DNA from 4 places in the Paenibacillus sp. FSL R5-0636 genome. Region 1 is predicted to be linked to each of the others. Evidence: riboswitches for the same ligand, from Rfam matches in the RefSeq annotation. Region 1 holds a riboswitch; each other region holds the start of a gene.
The links. Region 1 has a riboswitch for thiamine pyrophosphate ahead of MKX34_RS13415 (ABC transporter ATP-binding protein). Riboswitches for the same ligand answer to the same signal wherever they lie in the genome.

Region 1 (5,567 bases):
ACAATGGGGTTCCTCGAATAACCCACACATAAAAACGGGCGATTAGCTTCGGAATTACCCACGGTGAAAGACGTGCCAGCGCGGTTAGGATCGCCAAAATCAATCCAAGCACAAAGGAAAGTAGCGCCAACGGAATGGTAAAAGCCACCCCGGCTTTTAGCAGGGGTAGCAGTGTGTCTAAGAAAATTTGTATTTTGCGGTCATCCATTATTCAGACATCCTTTTTAGCTTCCAGGCTTAATTAGCCTTGCTAGCCTTGTATTATTTTGAAACGTCAGCTCCAAAGTATTTCTCGGAAATTTTCAAGTACGTTCCATCACTCTTCATCTCTGTAATCGCATCACTGACCGCTTTCACCAGCTCATCATTACCTTTCAGGAATACCGCGGCACTTTGTGATCCTTCAGGAATCTCATCAACCACTTTAATTTTTGCATCTGGTTTTTGTTTTTTCAGATCCAGATAAGACAAGCCATCATTCACAGTTGCATCAATACGTCCCGAAGTCAGCAGGTCCATCGCTTGATTGAAACCGTCTGTAGCTACGATTTCAGCACCGTTCTCACGAGCGATGTCGGATAAGTTACTTGTCAGGGATTGTCCGGCTTTTTTACCCTTAAGATCGGCAAAGGTCTTAATATCCTCATTGTCTTCGCTCACAATCAATACTGCTTTGGATACGATATAGGGTTCAGAGAAATCATATTTCACTTTGCGATCTTCGTTAATGGAAACTTCATTAAAGATTACATCAAACCGTTTCGCATCCATTCCAGCGAAAATACCATCCCACTGAGTTTCAAAAAATTCAGCTTTAACACCTAAACGCTTTGCTACTTCTTCAGCAATTTCCACGTCAAAACCAGTCAATTTCCCCGCAGTGTCATGATAAGTAAAAGGCGCATAAGTCCCTTCTGTACCTATCCGCAATTTGCCGCTGGCTTTCACAGCCTCCAAACTGTTTTGCGCTGAAGATGCTGCTCCACCATTCGTTCCAGCTGTAGGTTCAGCAGCCGTATTGGTATTCGAATTATTGCCGCAAGCCGCTACAAGGACCACGGTTAACGCCAATATAATAGTTAAACTCCATTTTTTCATTATTAAATCCCCTCTCTCTATCCGGTTTTTTTCCGGTAAATTGAATAGTACACTGCCATCACATGATCGTCAATACTTTTTTCCGATTATATACATCGGAATTATAATATTAACTAGATTCCTACCTATATCTTACCCAATCTTGGATTAATCCTTCACTTCTTTCTCTCTTTACTTCTCAGAAAGATATGGTATATTTATAAACAAATTAATATGGACCTGTTATTTCACTAGGGGAGTCGGCCGACTGAGACGGAGCTTCAAGCTCCGGACCCTTGGAACCTGATCTGGATCATACCAGCGGAGGGAAGTGGAGCAGAATTTTCATCAAGCATGTTAAGTGTTATTATGCAGAATGAACTTTTTGACCCATTCATTTCCTCTGGAAATGGATGGGTCTTTATTTGTTTAGGCGCTCCACAAAAATTTTAGGAGGTTAGATCATCACGACCATTTTATCTATTCAAGGCCTAACCTACTCTTTTCCGGAATCTGAGCACCCCCCTGTATTCGCAGATCTATCTATGGATATCAGGCAAGGGGAATTCGTCTCCGTAGTAGGTGCTAGCGGATGCGGGAAAAGTACATTTTTCAAAACGATTGCCGGTTTACTCGAACCTACTCACGGAAAAATAAAACTCTCTACGCACCCGTCAACCGCTAGTCGTTTAGGCCAGATCGCTTATATGCCTCAGCAGGATTTATTGCTGCCTTGGAGGACAGTGCTCGACAACTGCCTTTTGCCTTGGGAGATCAAGCCCAGATTCAATAAACAAGAAACGATCACTCAGATTCGGGAAATGTTGACCCGCTTCGGCTTAGCAGATGTAGAGAAGGCTTATCCCCATGAACTTTCGGGTGGAATGAAACAGCGAGTCGCATTTCTGCGCACCTTAGTGGCTGGAGGCGGAACTGGTCTGATGCTGCTGGATGAGCCCTTTGGCGCTCTCGATGCCATGACCAAACGCGAGATACACCGTTGGCTGTTGGAGTTATGGGGTGAATTGAATCAGACGATTATGCTCATCACTCATGATCTGGAAGAAGCACTATTGCTCAGTAACCGGATTTATTTATTATCTGGCGGTGCGCACAGCGAATTACAGGAGATCGTTGTGGATCTACCAAGGCCAAGACATTATAAGATGAACTATGAACCCCGGTTTATAGCACTACGGGAAGAGTTGGAGCGAAGATTGCATGCAACCTATACCTTTTAAAAAATATCTAGACAACTATGGTCCCTTCCTTCTTCTGGTACTGCTCATTCTTGTAATCTGGGAGTCGGCTGTTCGCCTTCACATGATTCCAGCCTTTATTCTCCCTGCACCTTCCTCTATTGGAATCGCATTGATCGAGCACAGGCAATTATTATTCGGACAGCATTTATTGGCAACGTTACAGGAGATACTGGTGGGTTTTGTCCTTTCTGTTATTTGTGGTGTATTGCTGGGCACTGGAATGTTCCTGTATCGCCCCATAGAAAAGGCCATCTATCCCTTTCTTATCATTAGCCAGACGATCCCATTAATTGCGCTATCCCCCATTTTTATTATGTGGTTCGGATATTCGCTGTGGAGCAAAGTGGCTGTGGTGTTTTTGACGGCTTTTTTTCCAGTCGTAGTGAGTACATATGATGGACTTCGTACAAGTGGCCAGACTTACAAGGACTTATTATTAACATTTGGTGCAAACCGCTGGCAGCTGCTTGTCAAAACCCAAATTCCACTGGCGTTGCCTGCTTTTTTCTCTGGCTTAAAGCTGTCCATTGTATACTGCGTCATCGGAGCTACTATCGGGGAATGGCTCGGCGGCAGTAAAGGACTCGGTTACTTCAGCCGCAGAATGGCCGGAAATATGCAGAGCGATGAAATGTTCGCGGCTGTATTTCTGCTGTCCGCGCTTGGTGTGGTGCTTTTTCTGGCGATAGCTTTACTCGAACAATTATTTTTAAAGAAAAGAGGATCAAACCAATGAATCATTTAAAATCCCCACAACGAGGACTTATTTCTGTATTTCTAGTATGCACACTTTTGCTCTTAAGCAGCTGCGGGAAGGCAGACAAGATAAATAACAACTCCCAAACCGATCCCTCCAATACCGAAAATAAGCAGTCACACAAGCTGACGATTATGCTTGATTGGTATCCCAATGCCGTTCATTCCTTTCTATACGCTGCGCAACAGCAAGGTTTTTTCCAAGAGGAAGGTTTGGATGTCGAGATCAAAATGCCTGCAGACAGCAATGATTCCCTAAAGCTTGTTGCAGCGAATCAAATTGATCTAGCGCTCAGTTATCAGCCTCAGGTACTTATGGCACGCGGCGAGAAAATCCCTGTACGTTCGATTGCAGCAATCGTGCGGCATCCACTGAATCATCTGATGGTTCCTCAGGCTGGCAGTATTCATAGTCCAAAAGAGCTCGCGGGAAAACAAATCGGCTATTCCTCCATTCCGCTCTATGAAGCGATGATTCGGACAATGATCCAGAGTGATGGAGGCGATCCTTCATCCGCCAAGCTGATTGACGTAGGTTTTGACCTCATCCCTGCGATCTCTACTGGACAAGTAGACGCAATAATGGGCGGGTTCATCAACCATGAACAACTAATCCTTGAAAAAGAGGGACATCCGGTCACTTCGCTTAATCCAACGGATTACGGAGTGCCTGACTATTATGAGCTTGTGCTGGTGGCCAGCGAACAAGGATTGCAAAATTCTGAAGCCTACTTTAAAAAATTTCTAAATGCCATTACAAAAGGACAGGAATTTGTGGAGCAGAATCCTGAACAAGCCCTGGATTTACTGGTTGCACATGAAGATGCAACTTCACCGCTCGACAAGGAGATTGAGAAAAAAAGTCTTGAGATTCTGCTGCCGCTGATGAATGCTGGCGATCAATCTTTTGGATATCAAGACCCGACATCTTGGGAAAAGGTTCAGCAGTGGTTATCCACCAACAATCTTCTACCAGAGGATATTAAAGCACAGGAAGCTTTTATCAATCTGTAATGTTTAGTTAGTTGTTCATACAAGCTTGAGGAGGAATTATGATGAGTTATTTAGCCAAAGTACGGGAATCCAACCCGTTGATCCACAACATCACTAATATTGTGGTAGCCAATTTCTCAGCCAACGGTCTGTTGGCGCTTGGCGCCTCTCCCTTTATGGCGGATGCCCACGAAGAAGTGATCGACATCGCCGCTATGTCGTCTGCTGTAGTTCTAAATATCGGCACACTCAATGATTACGCCATTCAATCTATGTTGCTTGCTGGTAAATCCGCTAATAAACACAGGGTTCCCCTAGTGCTTGACCCGGTAGGTGCAGGCGCAACTTCTTATCGGACCGCTGTCACTCAAAAGCTAGTGAATGAGATGCAAATCACCGCACTGCGGGGGAATGTGGCTGAAGTCGCTAATGTCATTGGAGAGAGTTGGTCCATTAAAGGGGTGGATGCTGGCGAAGGTGAAGGCGATGTAGTCCTTTTGGCTGAAGCTGCTGCGAGGAAGTTAAGCTGTGTGGTCATCATAACTGGAAAAGACGATGTGATCACGAATGGAAAAAACACCTATATTGCCAGCAACGGTCACCCTATTCTCACGAAGGTTACAGGAACTGGCTGCTTGCTCAGCGCTGTTGTGGGGGCATTTCTCGCGGTAAGTGGCGGTGACTCGTTGGAGGCCGCAGTGGAAGCCCTCTCCTTCTATGGAGTAGCAGCTGAAATCGCCGCTGAACTAACAACTGGTCAAGGGCCGGGAAGCTTTCAGGTTGAGTTTCTAAATCAACTGACATGGGTCACACCAGAAGTCTTCCTAGAAAGATCCAGCATCAAACAGCTCAGTTAATGACCCTCAAAGGAGTGAATTCGATGATTATATCCAAAGCTCTAACCATTGCCGGCTCCGATAGCGGCGGTGGTGCTGGCATTCAGGCCGATCTAAAAACCTTTCAGGAGCTTTCTGTCTACGGCATGTCCGTCCTCACAGCTGTGACAGCGCAGAATACGCTTGGTGTCCAAGGGGTTTATCCAGTGACTCTGGACGCCATAATTCAGCAGCTTGATTCTATAGGACTTGACCTGCAACCAGATGCCGTAAAGACCGGGATGTTATTTAACAGTGACATCATCCGCATTGTGGCAGATAAAATTAAGTATTACGGCTGGTCTAATCTTGTAATTGATCCTGTGATGGTCGCTAAAGGAGGGTCCACACTGCTGCTGCAGGAGGCGGTTCAATCCTTAATCAGCCATCTGCTGCCCTTAGCATTGGTGACGACACCCAATATTCCCGAAGCCGAAATGATCACAAAGATGACGATCTCCACCATCGAAGAACGCAAAAAAGCAGCCAAAATCATTCATGGCATGGGCTCCAAATATGTAGTGCTAAAAGGGGGACATGATACCTCGACCACAGCCGTAACCGATCTTCTATATGATGGCGACGAATATACCTTATTGGAGAG
Region 2 (5,567 bases), 820 kb from region 1:
AGTTGCCATCGTAGCAATACAATAGTTCGAAGATTTTGTGATGATGATCAGGGTATGCCCACCCAGGTTCTGCTACACGATAATGAACACCGATCAGCTGCAGTGTACTTATAATGTTCGGAAAGCTGACTTTGTAAGCGATAGGAGTTCTCCTCCTTAGGATCAATAGGGATGTTCTTAATTATATCAAGGATACCTATACATATGACCGTTTTGCAGTGTGAGCCGTTGATCAATTCCAAGTTTTACGTTACAAAAGGTCAAAAAAAAGAATGAAATCATCATTTGAATCACTTTAGAGAAAAGGGATAATGGAGGAACCTAGGTAAGTACTTCGAGAAACGGAAGGAAGTGTAATGCAGTGAGAAAGCTGTGTAGGGATATACTAATCTTATCTTCTTTACTTATGGCTTCATTGACTCTTACTCACGGTATAACAGAGGCAGCCCTTATTAAAGATGGGGTAGAGGGGCAACCTCCAATCCAAATTGCAAACGCATACAAGTTCAATTTTACAAACCAAGTTAAAACAGGGTATCAATCCGTTAGGTATGATCCTAATCGCGGTGCGCAATTGTATGACTCATCATTAGGTTATGGTTTTGTCCAAGAGACCAACGCTTTACCCGCTAGAGAAGTGCATACCGATTCAATTACATCCGATGGAACAGGTTTTTTCATCACAGAATCTTATTTTTTTGCTGAACCTAAATCTGAAAAGGATAATTATAATAACTACGGCATGGCGTTTCGAATGGATGCTTCCCCTGGAACCTACAACGTATATGTAAAAACGACTTCTGACGCAGAGGATGGGATCGTGTCAGTATCAGGGATGCAGACCAGCCGCTTGTTGAAAAGTGGACATTGGGACTCGGCAAAGCTTGTACCCGTCAAGCATACGGCTGTAGCCAAAGGGAAAGAGTGGACTTATACGTATGTAAACGGCCGTGACCATATAGATATTGAGATTGAACCGAACAAAGTGAACACAGCTGTAGGGATTGAGGAGATCATACTGGAACCGATTTTGCCACAGCATAGAGCAGCTGGAGCTCTTCCGAATTTATTTATACTTGGAGATTCCACGGTCAAGTCCTACACCTTCGACGAAGCGCCAATGAGTGGTTGGGGCCAGATTATTGGCAGTATGTTTAATCAACATAAAGTGAGTGTAACTAACTATTCCATGGGAGGACGCTCGTTTAAAAATGCCTATACAGAAGGTCGACTTAACGACATTTTACTGAGTGGCAGCATTGGGGATTATGTGTTTATTCAATTCGGACACAATGATGAGAGTGCAGATGAGTTCAGACGTTACGGCAGAGGTTCGACTGAGGCAATGTATGAAAACTACCTTAAAGAAGTTTATCTCCCTGCGATCCAAGCCCGGGGCATGATACCAGTACTGGTAACGCCAATGTCCAGAATTAAAGGGAATGCAAGTCCGGGATATATCTATGAGAATTCTTTTAAATCAAGAAAGTTTGTAGATATTCTTAAACGGGTTGCAGATGAATCTGGAGTTACACTTATTGACCTTAACTCGGAAAGTCTGAAATATTATAACGAGATCGGAGTAGAAGCGATAACAGCCCTCTTCATGTCAATTGAAGCCGGAGAAACGCCAGGCAAAACAAATGACGGAAGTTACGCTAACGGGCATCCTTCAAAGAAAATCGATGGGACTCATTTTAAAGAAGCGCTCGCCAAACAATTTTCGCGGATGATTGTTACGGAGCTTGTAGAGAAAGGTGCTACTGGCGATTCTACTGCTGCCTCCATTACTGCTTATCTTAAAGGGAACGTTAAGCATGCGGCACTAACAGGCAACTGGGATAAGGTTTTTCCGGAAATAACTAATGATACGACGACCGGGGAAGCTGCTTATTACCGCAATCAAATTGAAAAATTAATCCAGCTGGGAGTAATGGGCAAAGACCGTCAAGGGAATTTTAAGCCAGATACGGAGATGACAGTTGCTGAATTCACACGCAGTATTTCTAAGTTAATGAAAGTGGAAAGATCAGATCTTGCCTATTATCCGAAAGGTAAGCTGTCACGTGAAACGATGGGTGCTATTCTCTATGATGTTTACCAAGTAAAGTTTGCTAATAAACCTAAGTACATGACTGATTATAACGGCACAGCAGTAGTGCCAGGAGATCCTGGTTATGATTTCAATCTGGATCCAGGAGCTAGAGGAGCGATGTACTATCCACTTGTATCCTGGCAGCAGCTGGTTGATACGGCGGACATTTCTCCCTTTTTAATTTCAAAAGTGAAAAGTGCTTATGAATTAGGGCTTATTAGATCTGAAGTGGGGATTGCTAGAGGTCAAATGGTCAATGGGACAGAACTAGAACCTAAAGCCATAGTGACCCGGGAGAAAGCAGCTAAGGCTCTTTATTTTATGTGGGTACTGGAACATGAAGTGAATGCAGAAAATCATGTTTCTTCTTTGAAATAGTTAGGGTGAACAATTCAAGGCACAGCAGCGGTGCTGTGCCTTTTTGTATGCAGTGAAGTCCTCTCCACTTACAGCAGTTTACATCCACGGTTGTTTATTTCTACTTGCATTGTGGTAAGTAAGATTCGTAAAGCGATTTAAGAAAATGACAAACCCAGCGTATAAACATGCATTGTTGTGCCATCCTAAGATGATCAGTTAACTATCAATTTGCTTAACGAGAGGAGATAGGGAAGATGTCAGGCAATAATAAACAAGCTACAAAAACCTTACCCCCACAGGAGCAGCATCATCAGCCAGGGATTGAGAGTGAAATGACGCCGCTGCCCAAATACGAGCCGGCAAATTATAAAGCAGCAGGTAAACTGCAAGACAAGGCGGCGTTGATTACCGGTGGAGACAGCGGAATTGGGCGTGCAGTTGCTGTGCTTTTTGCTAAAGAAGGTGCTGATGTGGTCATTTCATATCTTAATGAACACTCAGATGCAGAGGAAACTAAACGTCAGGTCGAGCAGGAAGGCCGCAAATGTATCCTAATTCCAGGTGATATCGGTGACGAGAAATTCTGTAAGGATCTTATTAAACAGACGGTAGAGGGCTTAGGAAAGCTTGATATTCTCATCAATAACGCGGCGGAGCAACATCCGCAAGCTAAGATCGAGGATATTACTTCCGAGCAGCTAGAGCGTACTTTCCGTACGAATATATTTGCGATGTTCTATTTAACAAAAGCAGCTATGCCTCATTTAAAAGCAGGATCTACAATTATAAATACAACTTCAATTACCGCTTATCGCGGAAGCCCGCAGCTGCTGGACTATTCATCAACTAAAGGAGCTATCCTGAGTTTCACACGATCTTTGTCCACGAATCTGGCGGAGAAGGGCATACGGGTAAACGGTGTAGCACCAGGTCCAATCTGGACACCGCTAATTCCCTCTACCTTTGATGCGAAGCAGGTTAGCGAGTTTGGAGGCACGCAGCCTATGAAACGGCCTGGACAACCAGAGGAGCTGGCGCCAGCCTATGTATATCTTGCCTCTGACGATTCCAGTTATGTGACTGGACAGGTTATTCATGTAAATGGTGGCGAGGTAGTAAACGGTTAGATTAGTACAGCTAATGTGAATAAATGGGTGTATTTCAATAAAAAAATATGTTACTATAAACCACGTTAGCATTTAAAATTGTATATTTATGTCACTAGGGGTGCCGTTTGGCTGAGACGGAATGGATTTCCGGACCCTTTGAACCTGATCTGGTTAAGACCAGCGTAGGGAAGTGGAGAACGAATTTCTGTTGTCGGGCTATTTGTAGTACCGTCTATTTACAGATTCTGACTGCCTTCCTTACGGGGGCAGTTTTTTTGTTTTTTACTGACCTACAGGGAAGTGAGAGAGAGGAGATCGCGAGTGGTACAAGCTGAGATCCATCTAATATCAGACGGCAAGCAGCAGTTGAGACAATTTGTTGAACTGGCTGTCACGGTGCAGACATGGGTCGATTATATTCACTTAAGAGAGAAGCAATGTCCAGCACGCGAACTGCTCTCTGCGGCACAGGAGCTGTTGGCTGCCGGTATACCCGCTACCAAACTGATAATCAATGACCGGATCGATGTAGCATTGGCAGCTGGTGCCGCGGGTGTTCAGTTGGCTGGGCACAGTCTGAGCCCGGTTACAGCCCGGCGAATTGCACCTCAGCTTTGGCTGGGGAGATCGGTTCATTCTCCGGAAGAAGCGGCGAATGCTTCAGAGCAGGGAGCTGATTATTGCTTGTTTGGCCATGTATTTCCCTCGGCGAGCAAGCTAGGGCTGCCCGCACGTGGGTTAGAGCTGCTTGCAGAAACGGTGAAGACTAGCTCTATTCCTGTAATTGCGATTGGCGGAATTGGTCCCGCTAATGCGGCACAGATCATTAGGCAAGGCGCGGCAGGAATTGCTGTGATGTCCGGTATTTGCGGAGCGGATGATCCTTATGAGGCCGCCAAAGCTATTCATAAGGCGGTTCATTCATAGCCGGGAGGTAAAAGCATAGGCGAAGGGGGTGATTCAGAATGAGACTGTTGATTAACGGGAAATCCGCAGAGTGTTCTGGTGGTGTTCAAACTATAGCTGATTTGATCAGTCTTCCTGAGTGGTCGGGTCGTCTGATGATCATTGAGCTGAATGGAGAAATTGTCAGTAAGGAGAATTATGAAAGTACTGCTCTGAGCGAGGATGATCGTTTGGAACTGGTGCACTTTGTTGGTGGGGGTTGAGATGGAGCGGTATAGAATTTTGAGAAATTTATAAGAACCAAAGGGAGGTAATTTCATGCATGACCCGTTACATATTGGAGGCATCGGATTAACTAGTAGATTATTTATCGGAACCGGAAAATATAGCCGGAATGCTCTGATCCCCGAAGTGATCGCAAGCTCTGGTTCTCAGGTGATTACTGTAGCGCTTCGCCGAGTGGACCCGGAAGGTGGAGCAGAAAATATCATGAACCACATTCCCGGCCACATGACTCTTCTGCCTAATACCTCAGGAGCGCGTACAGCGGAAGAGGCAGTCCGTATTGCAAGATTAGCAAGAGCTGCAGGTCTGGGGAACTGGGTGAAGATCGAAGTGATCAATGATCAAAAATACCTGCTTCCAGATAATCTGGAGACCATACGAGCTACAGAGATTCTAGCGGCGGAGGGTTTTGTAGTACTGCCATATATGAGTCCGGACCTTTCGGCTGCTTTACGTCTGAGAGATGCCGGTGCTGCTGCTGTGATGCCGCTTGGTGCGCCGATCGGGACGAATCGCGGCCTGCGCACCAAGGAGCTTGTGCGTATTCTTATTGAAGAAGTGAATTTGCCGATTATTGTAGATGCCGGAATTGGCAAGCCCTCGGAAGCGGCGGAAGCAATGGAGATGGGGGCCGCTGCTGTTCTGCTTAATACGGCTATCGCAACGGCACGTAATCCGCTCGTCATGGCGGAAGCGTTCCGCGAGGCGATATCCGCTGGCCGCAAAGCTTATTTGGCAGGACTCGGTCCTGTAGAAGAAGTTGCTTTTGCTTCGTCACCGTTGACTGGATTTCTGAACTGAATTTGATAGGT
Region 3 (5,567 bases), 3.3 Mb from region 1:
CGAGGCATGGGGAGCTGTTTTTTGGAATCAAAGCTATAGTGACTGGTCTCAGGTCTATCTTCCACGTCCGACTCCAGTACCGAAGCAACCCAATCCTCATCAGGCATTGGATGAAAAACGGTTTATTTCGGACAATACAATTTCTTTTGCCAAAAACCAAGCGGATATCATTCGTAAACTTGCCCCTAAGCAATGGGTAACCACGAACGGTCTGTTCGGTCATCTCGATAGCCATGAAATGACGGATGAACTGCTGGATTTCTTCAGCTATGATTCCTATCCTCAGTTCTCTACTATTTTTTATGACCCGAATGAGCGGAATCCGCTGAATGATAGAGGCTGGGGACTGTCGTTATCTGTTGTTCGTTCGATATCCCCGAATTTCTGCATTATGGAGCAGCAGTCGGGCCCGGGTGGCTGGGTGAACCGGATGGATATGCCTTCTCCAAAGCCCGGGCAGATGCGGTTATGGACTTATCAGTCGATCGCTCATGGGGCAGATATGGTGTTATATTTCCGCTGGCGGACAGCTACGATGGGCAATGAAATTTATTGGCATGGAATCAATGACTATCATAATCAGCCTAACCGGAGAGTGCGGGAAGCGGGGCAGATCGGTCAGGAGCTGGCAGCAGCAGGTCAAGCGTTTGTCGGTACTCGTAATCAGGCTAACATTGCTATTGTTCGTGATTATGACAATGAGTGGGATGGAGAATACGATGTTTGGCATGGCCCGTTTATGTGGAAGAGCAATAAGGAGTGGTACAAGGCGCTTCAACGGAAGCATATCCCGAATGACGTACTCTATTTACGCAAAAAAACAACGCTGGAGGAGCTTGCAAGGTACGACGTGCTTATCTATCCTCACCCAGCGATTATGACAGATGAGACAGCAGCACTGCTGGATGAATATGTTCAGCAAGGCGGCAAACTGATCTTCGGCTGTAGAACTGGGTATAAGGATGAGCGGGGTCAATGTTATATGCGTCCTTTCCCAGGTGCTGCTAAGGATCTATGCGGGATCACAGTTGAAGAATTCACAATGGTTAAGGGCAGTCGTCAGCCAACAACAATTAGCTGGTCGGGCGCGGCCGAAGTCGTTACGGGAGCAGATGACTTTAATGATATTCTCAAAATAGAGGAAGCTTCGGTTGAAGTGATGGCGGTTTACGCTTCTGATTATTATGCGGGAAAACCGGCGGTAACTAGAAATCGTCGCGGCAAGGGTGAGGTTTGGTATTACGGAGCCGTATTTAATGAACAGGCAGCGGCTGAGATCATAAATTTAATGGATCTACAATCGCCAGCAGATTGGCTGGAGCTCCCAGAAGAGGTAGAGCTGCAAGTCCGTACCGGAGCTTCTTCCAGTTATGCTTTTTTGCTTAATTATAGTGAGACTCCTGTCACGATCCATCTTCGTGAGACCAAAACAGATTTACTGAGCGGCACAACATTGTCGGGCGAGGTGCTTCTGGAAGGATTTGGGGTATTGGTGTTAAACTAACGTATACATTGATCTCACATTTGAGTAGATTTGGATAATTCTCTCTTTTCGGTTATACTTTGAAGTAGCAATTATATAGTCACGGGAGCTTGGTGGGACCAGGCTGAGAGGATAGTTATAACTATCGACCGTCAAACCTGATCTGGATAATGCCAGCGGAGGAAATGGAGCTCTATTTCTATTTGTCTACTCTAAGGCCGCATCTTATACAGATGTGGCCTTTTCTATGTGTGGGGAGTAGACCGTCTCCGCTTGATCAAATCACCTTATAGGAGGAATTGAGATGACAAGCGAATTGAACAACGATCCAATCAATCTATCAGCTTTTCCAGCAAGTCAAAAAGTGTATGTAAAGGGTTCACGGCCTGATATTCAGGTGCCTATGCGGGAGATCTCACTTAGTCCAACTGCGGGCATAGACGGCGAAGAGGAGAATGCCCCAATTCATGTCTATGACACAAGCGGGGCTTACACGGATGCTAATATTCATACTGATATTCGTCAGGGGTTAGAGCCCAATCGTCTAAGCTGGATTGAGGAACGAGGGGATGCGGAAGCGTACGAAGGAAGAACCGTGAAGCCTGAAGATAACGGGAATGCAACGGGAAAAGCTGTGGCGGAAGTGTTTCCAGCGCTCCATAGAAAACCTTTGCGAGCGAAAAAGGGGCGTAATGTCTCTCAAATGCATTATGCACGCAAAGGGATTATTACTTCGGAAATGGAATACGTTGCGATTCGTGAGAATGTGACACCGGAATTTGTAAGAGATGAAGTAGCCCGCGGCCGCGCCATCATTCCAGCAAATATCAATCATCCAGAGAGTGAACCAATGATTATTGGACGCAATTTTTTAGTGAAGATCAATGCCAATATAGGAAATTCCGCAGTATCCTCATCCATAGAGGAAGAGGTAGAGAAGATGAGATGGGCCACCCGCTGGGGTGCAGATAATATAATGGATCTCTCCACAGGTAAAAACATCCATACGACACGCGAGTGGATCATCCGTAATTCTCCTGTTCCTATTGGCACGGTGCCTATCTATCAAGCGTTGGAAAAAGTGAATGGGAAAGCGGAAGATTTAACATGGGAAGTGTACCGTGATACGCTCATTGAGCAAGCGGAGCAAGGGGTTGATTATTTTACCATTCATGCGGGGGTTCTGCTTCGTTATATCCCGTTGACTGCACAACGTATGACAGGCATTGTTTCAAGAGGTGGCTCCATCATGGCGGCATGGTGTCTTGCGCATCATCAAGAGAACTTTTTATATACACATTTTGAAGAGATATGTGAAATCATGAAGCTGTACGATGTTTCTTTTTCCCTAGGCGATGGATTACGTCCGGGTTCGATTGCTGATGCGAATGATGAAGCACAATTTGCCGAGTTAGAGACGTTAGGTGAATTAACAGCTATAGCTTGGAGTCATGATGTACAGGTGATGGTAGAGGGTCCAGGACATGTGCCGATGCACTTGATTAAAGAGAATATGGATAAGCAACTTGAAACCTGTAACGAAGCCCCTTTTTATACATTAGGTCCACTGACTACAGATATTGCGCCTGGTTATGATCATATTACCTCTGCTATAGGTGCAGCGATGATTGGTTGGTTCGGTACAGCAATGTTGTGTTACGTAACTCCGAAGGAGCATCTTGGCCTGCCTAATAAGGAAGATGTACGTGTAGGGGTCATTACTTATAAAATAGCGGCTCATGCCGCAGATTTGGCGAAAGGGCATAAAGGAGCACAAGACCGGGATAATGCTCTTTCGAAAGCCCGTTTTGAATTTCGTTGGCGTGATCAATTTCATTTATCGTTAGATCCTGAGCGAGCGCTAGAATATCATGATGAGACATTGCCTGCGGAAGGCGCTAAAACAGCTCATTTCTGTTCCATGTGCGGGCCGAAATTTTGCAGTATGAAGATCTCTCATAATATCCGTAATTCGACGAGAATTGAATCAGGAATGCAAGAGAAGGCAGAAGAGTTTCTCCAAGGCGGGAGCCTCATTTATAGATAACTTTTTCTGATAAAAAGAAATATCTAAAAGAAGTCGTCATTGGCGGCTTCTTCTTTTATACTTTGAATAGATAGGAGTTGATGAAATGGAAGCGATTCGTTCAGAGGAAGCCATTTTAGAGGATTTAAGTAATAGTTTCTATCATTTTTTTGGATTGAAAGTCCTTCATGCTACCCCAATAAAACGTGGCTGGTTAAATCTTAAGTGGAAAATCACAACGGAATCAGGACCATTTCTACTTAAACAATACAACAAAAAAAGATATAAATTGTATAACCCAGAAGAACTGAGCTTCGCCTTTTCTCAACAGAAAAGATTGTATCTACAGGGACTCCCATGTCCCGAATTGTTGGCTTATAACCATAAAGTTTTACTGGAATCAGATATGGGAGAGACGTTTATGGTTATGGAATATTGTGAAGGGCGTGTCATAGAGCCGGGCAAAATTAACATCCTTCAAATGTTTGATTTGGGTCGTGCCACAGGTAAAATGCATCGTTTATTAAATGATGGGACCCTTAGTTTGAAAAGAACCCCACAATTTATTCCCCAAAGCCCTGAGGAACGTTTAGAACATTGGAATGTACTCCTACAACAATCAAAGGAAATGGGCAAAACTTCAATCATCACTGACCTAGAGATACAACTGAGAGCGACTGAAGAAATAGATCCGGAAATATTCGAAGGACTTGTAGCTGGATGGGCACATCGTGATTTATGGGTTGATAATCTTTTATTTCAAGATAGCCAATTGTCTGCAATTCTAGATTTTGATCGGTTCAAATATGATTATCCGCAGCTAGATGTGGCGCGAGCAGTGATGTCATGTGCTTTAGATGAAGATTTAGATGGAGCACTAGCTTCAGCATTTATTGACGGATATCGTGAGGAACGAACGGTGGAGCAGGGGGATTTAACAAAATCATTGCAGTTGTTGTGGTATATGGAAAGCCCGTGGTGGATTAATGCCGCGATGGACAAACATAGTGTACCTCCAAAACGTTTTGCAAAAGAAATGAATTGGCTGGCTAAGAACCTGAACAATTTACCTGCTATCTTAGGGAACTTATAGTGAAAACGATTGAATTATAGCCTAAAAGATGCATTGACCAGCAAAAGTTTGGCGCCTATAATCTTAACAAGGAAAATTCATCAGATATTGAACCGTTTGTAAACGCATACAATGATTTTTTTCCTTATTAATCATTGAAGGAGGAGATTAAAACTATCAAGTATTTCTTTTTTTCTCATTTTTGCAAACGTTTGCACCCCACGATAGCGCTTAAAATCGTAAGCTGCACTTAAAATTATGAGGAGGTTATTTACTTGGTATCCAAACAATCCAGGCGTTATATTTCGTGGTTAATTATTTTTTCGCTCATTTTTAGTTTATTTGGTTTATCAGGTGGAGCATCGGCCAGCAATACGGATCATACAGTCACCTATACCAATCCTACAGCGGCAGCTGTGACCTTACATTGGACTACGAATAACTGGGCTAATACTACGGACACGGTGATGACCAAAAATGGAACCACGTTCACCGCCAACCTCAATGTTCAGGAAGGTGCCACCCTAATTTATTGTTATCACATCACGGCTCCAACGGATAGTTGGGACAATAACGGCGGGAAGAACTGGACGGTGGTTATTCCGGTTGCCGGGAAATACGAAGCAGAGAGTGCATCCCTGTCTGGTGGTGCAAAAGTAAATACGAATCACACCGGATATTCGGGCACTGGTTTTGTTGATGGATATACAACTACAGGAGCAGCCACCACTTTTAACGTCCAGTCTTCCGCAGCAGGGTCCTATAATGCCACGCTTCACTATGCTAATGCATCCGGCAGTGCCAAAAAGGTGTCCATTTATGTCAATGGAATAAAGGTTACACAGACAACATTAGCGAACCTGGCCAACTGGGATACATGGGCAGACCAAACAGAAATGCTCTCCTTACAGGCAGGAAATAACACGCTTGCTTATAAATATGACTCGGATGATAGCGGGAATATTAATATCGATTATGTGACCCTT
Region 4 (5,567 bases), 2.5 Mb from region 1:
TGATGACTTCTGTTGTTCTGTGTTGCATTTGCATCGCTTGAGACATACAGGCATCTTCCTTTCTATGAGTTACGGCGCGGCTTCCAGCGAACCAGCCATTTTTCCAGCAATGCAATAATAGCAAAGAGTACAAGACTTAAAAGTACAATAATAACAATAGCGACAAACATCCGATCCGTACGATAAGCCGATTTCTGCAGAAGCATATAATAGCCAATACCTTTATCCGCGCCAATCCATTCAGCGACCACGGCGCCCATAACCGCATAAGTAGCAGATATTTTTACACCGGAAAATAGTGCCGGGATAGAAGAGGGCAGCTCCAGCTTGGTAAAGATTTGCCACTTGCTTGCGCCAGCCATTTTCATATAATTCATCATGACCTGATCACTTTGGGCCAGGCCGCCCATCGCAGCGACAGCTACAGGGAAGAAACATACTAGTGTAATCAGCACGATTTTGGGCAAAAGACCAAAGCCGAACCAGATAATGAGCAGGGGGCCGAGCGCGATGGAGGGAACATTTTGACTCAGAATAATGAGTGGATAAAAAGCCCGTCTAGCCCAAGGCAAAAGATGCAAAAGCAAAGCGACGATCAGACCTACCCCCGTACCGATGGGAAAACCAATTAAAGTGAGCCGCAGCGTAGCCATCGTATGAGCCCAAAGACCAGAAGCGTTACTGGTGGATTCACGGGCAATATCAGCAGGACTCGGCAGAATCCAGGATTCAATATGAAATACAGATACAGATAGCTGCCATACGGTTAAAAAGAAGACGACCGCCACAAGGGGCGGCCATATTAGCTTCCAGGTCGATCTCACGGCCGATATTTCTCCGTCAATTTATCCATGCTGATTCCGTTAGGATTATGAGCGATTTTGATCTGCGAAATTACGCTTGGACTGCCTGCTTCGATCAACGCCTCTTGCATCTGACGCACAACCTCCAGCAGCTCGCTAAGCTCACCTTCCATTGTGGTTTCCAGCGGATTCACCTGATGTTTAACACCGGATTTTTGAATGACCTCAATCGCTTTATCTACGTATGGGATGGAATCCTCATTGTTCGGAGTTTTTGGAATTACTTGAATGCTTAGTAGGGTGTTAGCCACAATAATCAATCCTCTCATTTTATAAGGTAAGTTCAAAAAGCCAACTTTGATAACGAAGTAATTCAGGAAGCAAACTCGACATCGAATCTTGAACGAACTTGGGAAGTCCGGTACTCACGTAGCACATCACTACGCTCCGTTCCTCCTTCCTCAAGTAACGTCCAACCTTCTTGGTTCTGAAAGCCGACTTTTTGAGCTCTTAAATTATAAGGTGAGTTCAAAAAGCCAACTTTGATAACGAAGTAATTCAGGAAGCAAACTCGACGTCGAATCTTGAACGAACTTGGGAAGTCCGGTACTCACGTAGCACATCACTACGCTCCGTTCCTCCTTCCTCAAGTAACGTCCAACCTTCTTGGTTCTGAAGTCCGCTCTCTACTCCGCCGGTAAAAAATCATTACTGAATGCACTAGCAGCATCCAGCGGTTTATCCAGCAACTTCAGATCATACATCCAGTCGCCGTAATTTTGCCAGACCTCGGTTTTTTGCTCGCCCCAGCGGGCAGCATCGTCCTTGTATTTTGGGCTAAGCCATTTTTGGCTAGCTAGGACAAGGTCGGCGTCCAGGTCAGGAACGGCCTTCGATAACATACCGGCAGCCTCTTCCGGATGATCAATGGCATATTGATAACCTTTTGATGTGGCTTTCATGAAGGCCTTCACCAGCTCAGGATGATCTGCAATTTGCTTCTCACTCGTCGTCAGCACAGGCGTGTAATAATCGAGCTGTGGCGCATAATCCTTTAAGTACAGCATATCCAATGGCTGGCCACGCAACTCAGCCTCAACGCCAGTCCAAGCGTAGAAAATCCAGGCGAAATCAATGTCACGTTTGACGGCGGTAAAATAATCAGCTTCACCGATACTGATCAGCTTCACCTTTTTCACATCGCCACCTTCAGGATCCATGATGGCCTTCATGGCTGCTTCTTCGGCCGGTGAGCCCCAGCCTCCGTAGGTTTTACCTTCGAAATCCTTTGGTGATTTAATATTGCGATCTACTGGAGCGGCGAATCCCGACGTATTATGCTGAATAATAGCTGCTATCGAGACAAGGGGCACGCCTTGTAGACGGGCTAGCGTTAATCCTTCTTGGGCGCTGATGCCAAAAGCGGCTTCGCCAGAGGTAACCATAGTATCAGAACCCGCTGCGCCTGGCTGAACGATCTCGACGTCCAGGCCTTCTTCAGCGTAGTAACCAAGATCCTTAGCTACGTATAGACCGGTATGATTTGTGTTCGGTGTCCAGTCGAGTGCGACTTTAACTTTGGTGAGCTCTTTTGGAGCATCCGTCCCAGCCGCTGCAGTTGGATCAGTAGCATTTGCTTTGTTTCCGGCTGTATTCCCATTGTTGCTGCCGCATCCGGCAATGGCAAGAATGAGTACACAGGTGAGGCACAACGTAAGTGCTTTTTTGAGGTGCATGTCTTCTTCTCTCCTTTAAGGTTACAAGAATCCCGTCTTCACAACATGAACCGTAAAGTGTAGTATGTACGTTTTTCTACATCTTTTAGTGATCTTACAAAAAAAGCGCCCCGAGTGATCGGGACGCTGGCTTGGCGCAAGGTTAGTCAAGGTCACAGGGACCAGAACCAATTGGCGATTCCTACGCTGGCATTATCCAGATCAGGTATAAGGGTCAGTATCTTGTGGGATACAATCTCAGCCGGCCAATTCCAGCACCCCTGGTTCTATGAAGTTAACGGGTATTTCTATGTGCAATATAAGTAAGTATAAGTTTTGTACCCATACTTTATATCTTATATTTCTCGCATACGGTGTATTATAGACGGCTGTACTCGGAATGTCTAGTAGTGCACTCCTGAATTTTTCCAATCCAGTAGTTTCTTTTTTGCTAGTCTAGATCTTTATATTTCTTGCGGTGACGCCGTTTAAGCTCACTAACCAGCGCCCCTAGCGTGAGGACAACGCTGATCAGAATCCCGCTCATGATCACGAAGAGGGCAAGAAATTCAAAGGGGGAATATCCAATCATTTTACTCCATTGAATCTTTCCATCCAGATCGTCAATGACCTGATTCATGCCGTAAATCCCGCTTACTACCGTAAATACAGTGAGAATCATCAGCAGATTATCCCGTCGCTTGGACTGAAACTTATCCTGATACTGAAACAGGTCATTTAAGGTTTCTTTCACTTCCTCGAACAAAGCGTCGTTTCCGTATACTTTGCGCAGCTGAAGAAATATCTCCCGGCCCTGCGACTGCGAAATCAACTCCAAGAAGTAGAACTTCGCCGAGAACTTATTAATGGAGTAAATTAGATTGTCTATCTCCTCATAATCATGATTAATCCGAAGTCGGGAGTGCATATTGGCGAGCTTCAGCAGAACGATTTTGTGGAAAATATTGAGTAAAAATCCGTAATAATATTGCCCGTACATCTGGTTGGCTAGACTAACAGCAATCTCCTGTTCAGCCCGGGTCATGCAGCAAAAGGTCTGCTCATTCATCATATAATACGTGTCTGGGCCCCAGCGATTATAGGAATGCTCATGACAATAGTTTGCAATATACGCTGGATCGCTTGCACTGGCATAGGGCTTTCCGTTCAGATCAATTCCATCAAGCTGTGAGGCGCGATAGCGTAGATTTACACTAATCTCATCAGAACTTTCTTCATTCTGAAAGCCGTAAAAAGCTTGCACCTGCATTCTTTCATCTACGAAAAAAGGAAGGGTCTCAAAATAAGCCCCATTGATATCCGATTGATCCAGATATGGCTCCAGTCCATCCACCAAATTTCGGAAGACAAAATCCTCTACCATCTCATAGGTCTGTTCCCCGCAATGAATATAAGTGTAGTCATCCTGTATGAAGGTTTTCTCTAGCGCACGGAAACGATCCGCGAATTCTAGTGCAATACTAAAGGGAATCGAATCCCCCTCCAGCTGGACACGTATCGTCACGAATCCAAGCTGAAAGGGACATATGAATATATCCGTCGAGAGAATTTTGAAAAATATAGATTGCTGCGGAATCTCCAGAATGCAGTCGAGATTATTTACTCTGGAAAAACGGCGAAACGAGTCGGCATCCTTCCTGCGCGGAAAAAGGACGTGTGCGGCAAACGGTAAATAGGTGCGCTCCATTCGTTCATGGGAAACACAGTAACCTTCTCCATAATAGGCAGCTTCCAGTTCTTTGTTATCCAGAAAAAAACGTGTGAATCCGTCGTCCTGTAATTGCTGGATAAGCTGCTTAGAATCGCCCTTTTTTATAGAGAAGGGAAATATAAACTGCATAAGCGCAGTATGTAACAAAGGCTCAGTTGAAGACTCATTTAAAGACTCATTCATTCATTGTCCATCCTTGTGCTCAGAATATGCTTATAGATCACATTACCCTAAAAGGATAACGTTGATACTATTCTAAATACGGGAACTCTTTCCTTCCACCGCTTGCCTGGCTTGGAATCTCCATGCGGCAATGCTTAGCAGGAACAAGAAGGCAGCAAAAGTGGCAAGTAATCCGGCTGTTTGTGCCACTTCTAAATGGTCCATAGACCAGCCCGTAAACAGAGGTAGCAAAGCACCACCAACGCCTCCGGAAGCAATCATAATGCTGGGTGTTGACTCTTCGGTGCCAGGCAGCATTTTGCTGGAGAAAACCAATGCAATGGAGAAAATACCGGACATAAACAGCCCCAGCAGCAGAATTACAATGAAAGCAGTCATTCGATTGTCAGTGAACGGAAAGAGTGTCAGCAGTAACAAGGTTAGTAAACAGCTGCTGAGAATGTACACGCGATAAGATATTTTTTCGGCAATTACACCCGCAAACAATCTTCCTGTAGACATCGCTAGCCAAAAGAAAGTGACTGTCAGTGCTGCCGTAGACTCTGTCATCCCTAGCTTGGCAATAAAGATAGCCGGCATAAAGTTGACTAAACTCATCTCTGTGCCTACATAAAGAAAAAAGAAAACGATGAAGATCCCTAACAGAATCCATTGCTTACCTTTATACGGAAATTTTTTGTTAGAACGTGAGCTTGAGGAATGCGAATTGTCTGCTCCTTGGACAGAGGCACGTTCATCCAGCATGCGTTGTAGATTACCGAAGTGTCCTCTTGCCCAGAGGATAAGAGAAATCAAAGAGAAGGCAGCGACGATTAGAAAGGCCAATCTCCACGCTCCGGCAGCAATGAGCGGACTGGCGATAAGCGGCATCACGAGTGCGCCTATCCCGAATAGAACTTCGAGCCGGCTCATCGCAATAGCCGTTCCTTCGGTTACAGCACCAATAATGATGGTGCCGATAACCGCTTCGATCATCCCGAAACCAAAACCTGCGGCAACAGCGATAAAATACATCCAGCCCCAAGGCGGTAGAAAGGCATAGGCAACTTCTGCAACTATTAGAAGACTGGTGGCAATGAGGATGCCTCCACGTTTACCGAAGCGGCGATTAAGTAGGGGAGAGACCAACACGCC

Region 2: linked by a shared signal. The riboswitch ahead of MKX34_RS09380 (thiamine phosphate synthase) and the one ahead of MKX34_RS13415 (ABC transporter ATP-binding protein) in region 1 are both predicted to bind thiamine pyrophosphate.
Region 3: linked by a shared signal. The riboswitch ahead of thiC (phosphomethylpyrimidine synthase ThiC) and the one ahead of MKX34_RS13415 (ABC transporter ATP-binding protein) in region 1 are both predicted to bind thiamine pyrophosphate.
Region 4: linked by a shared signal. The riboswitch ahead of MKX34_RS02120 (ABC transporter substrate-binding protein) and the one ahead of MKX34_RS13415 (ABC transporter ATP-binding protein) in region 1 are both predicted to bind thiamine pyrophosphate.

Annotation. Positions count from the first base shown of each region.
Region 1 covers NZ_CP150232.1:2,980,290-2,985,856, reverse strand. Annotated here, with positions in the region: gene MKX34_RS13425 (amino acid ABC transporter permease) at 1-208, opposite strand, end outside; gene MKX34_RS13420 (amino acid ABC transporter substrate-binding protein) at 262-1,098, opposite strand; TPP riboswitch at 1,321-1,424, shown strand; gene MKX34_RS13415 (ABC transporter ATP-binding protein) at 1,623-2,318, shown strand; gene MKX34_RS13410 (ABC transporter permease) at 2,299-3,075, shown strand; gene MKX34_RS13405 (ABC transporter substrate-binding protein) at 3,072-4,109, shown strand; gene thiM (hydroxyethylthiazole kinase) at 4,151-4,945, shown strand; gene thiD (bifunctional hydroxymethylpyrimidine kinase/phosphomethylpyrimidine kinase) at 4,969-5,567, shown strand, end outside.
Region 2 covers NZ_CP150232.1:2,164,688-2,170,254, forward strand. Annotated here, with positions in the region: gene MKX34_RS09365 (AraC family transcriptional regulator) at 1-166, opposite strand, end outside; gene MKX34_RS09370 (GDSL-type esterase/lipase family protein) at 407-2,473, shown strand; gene MKX34_RS09375 (SDR family oxidoreductase) at 2,710-3,582, shown strand; TPP riboswitch at 3,669-3,770, shown strand; gene MKX34_RS09380 (thiamine phosphate synthase) at 3,886-4,491, shown strand; gene thiS (sulfur carrier protein ThiS) at 4,530-4,733, shown strand; gene MKX34_RS09390 (thiazole synthase) at 4,789-5,556, shown strand.
Region 3 covers NZ_CP150232.1:6,298,027-6,303,593, reverse strand. Annotated here, with positions in the region: gene MKX34_RS28735 (beta-galactosidase) at 1-1,504, shown strand, start outside; TPP riboswitch at 1,576-1,684, shown strand; gene thiC (phosphomethylpyrimidine synthase ThiC) at 1,788-3,530, shown strand; gene MKX34_RS28725 (phosphotransferase) at 3,616-4,602, shown strand; gene MKX34_RS28720 (alpha-amylase family glycosyl hydrolase) at 4,857-5,567, shown strand, end outside.
Region 4 covers NZ_CP150232.1:476,301-481,867, forward strand. Annotated here, with positions in the region: gene MKX34_RS02105 (ABC transporter ATP-binding protein) at 1-28, opposite strand, end outside; gene MKX34_RS02110 (ABC transporter permease) at 63-824, opposite strand; gene MKX34_RS02115 (MTH1187 family thiamine-binding protein) at 821-1,114, opposite strand; gene MKX34_RS02120 (ABC transporter substrate-binding protein) at 1,490-2,539, opposite strand; TPP riboswitch at 2,701-2,811, opposite strand; gene MKX34_RS02125 (hypothetical protein) at 2,970-4,433, opposite strand; gene MKX34_RS02130 (MFS transporter) at 4,506-5,567, opposite strand, start outside.